2 regions of the Aliivibrio sp. S10_S31 genome follow, and region 1 is predicted to be linked to the other one. Evidence: predicted binding sites of a transcription regulator. Region 1 holds the regulator's gene; the other holds the start of a gene.
What was found. The regulator MetJ, encoded in region 1, represses methionine synthesis genes. The targets are predictions, from matches to a motif close to TTAGACNTNTANANGTCTAA.
Positions count from the first base shown of each region.

Region 1 (3,440 bases):
AACTCGGCGGTAGCACTCAGGGTCAGCTAAGCTGCTACCACCAAATTTGTGTAATTGACGAGAACAAGGTTTTGTCATTATTTCACCTCTGCGGCAATCGTAAATGCTTGTTGAAGATCAGCGATAAGATCTCGGCTATCTTCTAATCCAACAGATAATCTCAATAATGTTGGAGCTAATCCGGCTTCTTCTTGAGCTTCATCAGACATCGCTCTATGTGTCATGGTTCCTGGATGCGCAATCAAACTTTCAACACCACCTAAAGACTCGGCTAAAGAGAAGTATTTCAATTCTTTAACGAATACTTTCAATTGCTCAAGTGAACCATTTAGTTCAAAACTGAGCATAGCACCAAAGCCTGCTTGTTGACGCTTTGCAATTTCATGACCGGGATGATCAGGTAAACTTGGGTGGTAAATCGTACCTACTAATGACTGTTCTTGAAGACATTTGAGAACTTCCATTGCATTTTCTTCATGCACACGCATACGTGCACCCAATGTTCGAATACCACGCAGTGTTAAGTAGCTATCAAATGCAGTACCAGTAGCTCCAATACAGTTCCCCCACCATGCAAGCTCATCCGCATGATCTTTTGTTTTAGCGATAAGTACACCGCCAACAACATCAGAATGTCCGTTAATATATTTAGTCGTAGAGTGAATAACAAAATCCGCCCCTAAAGAGAGAGGCTGCTGTAGTACAGGAGAAAGGAAAGTGTTGTCTACTGCGACTAACGCACCAACTTGAGCCGCTTTTTGGCAAATTTCAGCAATATCCACCACACGTACTAATGGATTTGAAGGGGTTTCAAGTAAGATTAATTTTGGCTTTTTAGCAATTGCAGCATCTAAAGCTTCAGTATTAGATTGGTCTACAAATAAAGTTTGAAAATCTCCTTTATTTGCACGGGTATTAAACAATCGATAAGTTCCTCCATAACAATCATGGGGAGCAACAATTAAATCGTCAGGACCAAGCAGTGCCGATACCATTAAATTAAGAGCGGATGTTCCACAGTTAGTTACTACTGCACCTGCACCACCTTCTAAATCTGAAAGAGTGGTTTCTAATTGAGTTCGAGTTGGATTTCCAGAACGAGCATAATCATACTTAGGCACATCCCCAAATTCTGGGAAACTATAGTTAGTTGATAAGTAGATAGGTGGCACAACAGCGTTATGTTGTGAGTCTGTTTCAATGCCGGTACGAACAGCAATAGTTGCAGGTTTTCTTTCGCTCATAATTTCCCTTCCAAACTGCGGTGCAGTAATGTAATACCAACGATATAAACTATCTAAACAGGCTTACAAGGGAATGTCTTTATCTTCATGTCTTAAATTTCATAATTACATAAAATTAATTACCGAAATTTATTTCTAATAATAGATAATTTTCCTTCGCAATTTCCCGCTCATATAATTAATATGACTGATATACGCTAATCCATAAGTATATAGTCTACTTTACCACCACAAAATGAGACGTCAACACTTCTAGACGTCTATATGTCTTTACTTTTAGCGGTAAATATCGCTAAAATCGCCTATTCTACTTATATACATCAATAATTCTGAACGAAGGTGAACAATGGCTGATTGGAATGGTGACTATTTAAGTCCTTATGCCGAACATGGTAAAAAAAGCGAACAAGTAAAAAAAATTACTGTTTCTATTCCAACAAAGGTACTTCAAATCCTTACTGACGAGCGTACTCGTCGCCAAGTAAGCAACCTACGTCATGCGACAAACAGTGAATTATTGTGTGAAGCATTCCTCCACGCATACACTGGCCAGCCTTTACCAACAGATGAAGATCTACGTAAAGATCGTCCAGATGATATTCCAGCTGAAGCAAAAGCATTAATGACGGCAATGGGGATCGAATTCGAAGCGTTTGACGAAGAGTAAATACGTTTTATTCCTCCTCCTTTTGTCTCCTCCTTCTTTTAATAAAATTAGGAGGATTACATTCCCTCTTGGCTAATAAATAATCACAGTGCCCTACTTATAAATATAAAGGACTTACTGTGAAAAAACAGATCGCAAAAACAACAATAGCCCTCGCTATTACCTCACTTTTGAGCGCATGTAGCTCAACATCTAATAATGACCTCTCTTCCTTAGCTTATCAGTGTGATCCGCAAATGACGGCACAAAGCGATAACTTACGAATTTACCAAATCATGGTCGAAAGCTTTGTCGATGGTGATAACACAATCGGACATGGCACTGGCTATGGCCCAAGTCATCATAATGGTGACTTACAAGGAATTATTGATTCATTAGATTACATTCAATCGCTTGGTATGAATGCCATTTGGATGACTCCTGTCTTTGAATCTGCCCCTCTAGATAATCAAGACCATTGGGCTGATAAACTCGATGCTACCGGATATTTTGCTACTGACTTTTTTAAAATAGATCCACGCTTTGGCACATTAGAAAAAGCCAAAGAACTGGTTGAAGAGGCTCACAAGCGTGGTATTTACGTATTATTTGATGGCGTATTTGGCCACCATAAAAAAGGACTGATTAAGCCATCGCCAACAGGGTTACTTCCAGCAGGAGAGCACAATCCTGTTAACTACCCTGAAAGCGAAGCTTTTTATAAAGAAGTCGCAACCTACTGGATTAAAGAATTAAAAATCGACGGCTGGCGATTAGACCAAGCCTACCAAGTGCCAACACAATCTTGGACGAACATTCGTAAAGCCGTTGACGCCGCATCAAAAGAAACCTTTTATACCAATAATAAAGGTGAACAAGTAAATCCACTCGGCTATATGGTTGCCGAGATCTGGAATAACGAAAACTACATAACTGAAACAGGTTATGGCAGCGAAAAAAATCCTGCTCTTTGCTCAGCTTTTGACTTTCCTCTGCGTTTTCGCATTGCTGAAACCTTTGCAGTTAATGAAAGTGGCGTAGGACATAAAGGAGGGGATTGGCTTAATCAAGGTATGCAAATGCACGAGCTTTACCCTCCTCATGCTGTACCGAATTTAATGCTAGGAAATCACGATGTTGTTCGCTTTGGTGACTTACTTCAACGTGGTGATATTGCTAATCCAAATGACAAAAACTATTGGACTCGACACAAAGCAGCCCTCTCTTTTCAAGCCGCTTATACAGGCCCAATAACCCTATACTATGGTGATGAAATTGGTGATCAAGTTGACGGTTTTTCCAAAAAAGAGAATAAAGATACCTGTGCCATTAAAGGGCTTTGTGATGATCACATAGCTCGATCATCTGCCAAAATTGATGGTCTTACCGCCAAGTTGACTCCAGAGCAAACGGATTTAAAAAATTACGTTACCGCATTAATGCAATTACGTATTAAGCACCCTGCTTTATCTAAAGGTAAAAGAGTTAATTTAGTAGCAAATAAAGAAGTCTATATCGATCATAAACAATCTGAAAATGATGCAATTGTT
Region 1 is NZ_JAAUWR010000003.1:177,819-181,258, reverse strand. Features, by position in the region: gene HC728_RS03800 (bifunctional aspartate kinase/homoserine dehydrogenase II) at 1-78, opposite strand, end outside; gene HC728_RS03795 (O-succinylhomoserine (thiol)-lyase) at 78-1,244, opposite strand; gene metJ (met regulon transcriptional regulator MetJ) at 1,591-1,911, shown strand; gene HC728_RS03785 (alpha-amylase family glycosyl hydrolase) at 2,031-3,440, shown strand, end outside.

Region 2 (3,440 bases), on a different contig from region 1:
TAAACGGTTCTAAATGCGCAACTGCTTGCTTCATTACACGAGCAGACTTTACTACTTGAGGAAGGAACATTTTTCCTTCACCAAAAAGATCACCGACGACGTTCATTCCGTCCATCAATGGTCCTTCAATTACTTCTATTGGTTTTTCTGCATTGATTCGTGCTTCTTCTGTATCTTCGACAATAAACTCTGTTATCCCCTTCACTAGAGAATGCTCAAGACGTTTTTCAACAGGCCAGTCACGCCACTCTAAAGCAGATTTATCTTCAACTTTACCAACAGCTCGTTCTAAATACTCAGTTGCAATATCAAGTAAACGCTCCGTAGAATCATCTCGACGATTCAATACCACATCTTCAACCGCTTCACGCAGATCTTCTGGTACGTTATCATATATTTCCAGCTGCCCCGCATTTACGATGCCCATATCCATACCATTTTTAAAACAGTGATATAAAAATACTGCATGGATAGCTTCACGAACGTAGTTATTTCCACGGAAAGAAAAAGAGACGTTAGAAACACCACCTGAAATCATTGCATGAGGAAGCGTTCGCTTTATATCACCAACAGCTTCAATAAAGTCTACTGCATAGTTATTATGCTCATCGATACCTGTAGCAACCGCAAAAATATTAGGGTCAAAAATAATATCTTCAGGTGGGAAACCAACTTCATCAACTAAAATATTGTAGGCATTGGTACAAATTTCAATTTTACGCTCACGAGTGTCCGCTTGGCCGACTTCATCAAAAGCCATAACGATCACTGCAGCACCATAGCGACGTATTAACTTGGCTTGATGTACAAACTTTTCTTTGCCTTCCTTTAAAGAGATTGAATTAACTATCCCCTTACCTTGAATACACTTTAATCCAGCTTCAATTACTTCCCATTTAGAAGAATCAACCATCACTGGAACTTTAGATATTTCAGGCTCTGATGCACAAAGATTTAAAAAACGAACCATACATGCTTCAGCATCAAGCATGCCTTCATCCATGTTGATATCGATAATTTGAGCACCGTTTTCAACTTGCTCTTGAGCAACACTTAGTGCTTCATCATAAAGCTCTTCTTTAATTAAGCGTTTAAAACGTGCAGATCCAGTAACATTTGTACGTTCACCAACATTAATAAACAAAGAATCTTTTTCTATTGTTAAAGGCTCTAATCCGGAAAGACGACAAGCGACGGGTAATTCAGGTAATTGTCGAGGTTTCACACCTTCAACAACTAAAGCCATTTGACGAATATGTTCAGGAGTGGTGCCACAACATCCACCAATGAGATTTAAAAATCCGCTACTTGCCCATTCCGCAACATGCTCAGCCATATCTTCAGGGGATAAATCATACTCACCAAATGCATTAGGTAAGCCAGCGTTTGGGTGAGCAGAAACATAACATTCAGAAATACGTGAAAGCTCGCTTACATATTCACGTAATTCATCGGGGCCAAGCGCACAATTAAGACCAAAAGAAATAGGTTTTACATGTCTTAATGCATTATAAAAAGCTTCTGTTGTTTGTCCCGATAAGGTTCTTCCTGATGCGTCAGTAATTGTCCCTGAAATCATAACAGGCAGAGTAATATCAAGCTCTTCAAAAACAGACTCGACAGCAAAGGAACACGCTTTAGCATTTAATGTATCAAAAATAGTTTCGATAAGAATAAGATCTGAGCCACCTCTAATAAGTGCTCGAGTTGACTCTGAATAAGCTTCCACTAATTCATCAAACGATACATTACGAAAGCCTGGATCATTTACATCTGGAGAAATAGAACAAGTTCGGTTTGTTGGTCCAAGCACTCCTGCGACATAACGAGGCTTATTTGGTGTCTTCTCGGTCCATTTATCTGCAACTTCACGAGCAAGCTTTGCTGCTTCAAAGTTAATCTCTTCACTAAGGCTTTCCATATCATAATCAGCCATAGCAATAGTTGTTGCATTAAAAGTATTAGTTTCAAGGATATCAGCACCAGCTTCCAAATAGGCTTCGTGTATATCTCTTATAATTTGTGGTTGTGAAAGAACTAATAAATCATTGTTACCTTTAAGATCACAATGCCATTTATTAAAACGTTCCCCTCTATAATCTTCCTCTTCAAATTTATAACCTTGAATCATGGTGCCCATACCACCATCAATCAATAAAATTCGCTCTGAAAGTTGCTTTTCTATTTGTACTTTTATTTTGCTTCCTGCCACGGTACAACCTCATCCATAATACGTTTCTGTTACAATCCTATCACACATTTTATAGAAATCTAGACGTCTAAAAGCATTTTTATTTCAACAAAATGAAAATAAAATTTGATATTTATCAAATAGAGCGGAAAATGATATAAATCACACTTTGTTACATTAAATAAAAATCTAGAGGTTAAGCAATGTCCGTATATAACACACTCTGCTTTCTCGCAGCGGCTGCAATGTTAATCGCATTTTTCAATAGTAAAATTGGAAAAATGCAAACAACCATTGCTATTACTGCAGGTTCCATGATGCTTTCATTAGGCATTATCATTGCCGGTCAAAATAACTGGTTTAACCTTAGGGAAGTAGCAACTGAGACGTTAACAGATATTAACTTTGAAGATTTTTTATTAAAAGGGATTCTAGGTTTTCTGCTTTTTGCTGGAGGGTTGGGCATAAAGCTACAAAACTTAAAAGATCAAAAGTGGGAAATAACGGTTCTTGCCTTGGGAGCTACGTTATTTTCAACATTCTTTATCGGCTTTGTTTTATGGGCAATTTGTAATGTTATCGGCGTTAATTTAGATCTTATTTACTGCTTACTATTTGGTGCATTAATATCACCAACTGACCCAATAGCCGTTCTTGCTATCGTTAAAAAGATGAATGCTCCGCAACGAATCTCAACTCAAATTGAAGGCGAATCATTATTCAACGATGGCTTTGGCCTTGTTATCTTTGTAACTCTCTTTACCATCGCTTTCGGTCATGAAACACCGACAGTAGGAAGTGTAACGGCATTATTCTTCCAAGAAGCTATTGGTGGGATTGCCTATGGATTTATTCTTGGGCTAGTTTTCCATTATCTAATAAGTTCAACCAATGACCATTCAATGGAGCTACTATTAACCATTGGTATACCAACCGCTGGTTATGCTCTAGCAGAAGTGCTTCATGTTTCAGGTCCGCTAGCAATGGTTGTCTCTGGTATTATGATAGGAAATTGGACTCGATTTATTGGCTTTTCAAAAGAAAGTGAAGATCATTTAGATCACTTCTGGGAACTTGTCGACGAATTCCTCAATGGCGTACTATTCCTATTAATTGGTATGTCTATGCTTTTATTCCAATTCCATCAAGAAGATTGGATATTAATGGCAATTTCTATTCCTTTAGTTTTAACAAGCCGTTATTTAAGTGTATTTATCTCATACATTGGCTTTAATCGATTTAGAACTTA
Region 2 is NZ_JAAUWR010000006.1:214,265-217,704, forward strand. Features, by position in the region: gene metH (methionine synthase) at 1-2,212, opposite strand, end outside; gene HC728_RS07665 (sodium:proton antiporter) at 2,395-3,440, shown strand, end outside.
Region 2: the regulator MetJ is predicted to act here: its motif matches at 2,264-2,283, upstream of metH (methionine synthase).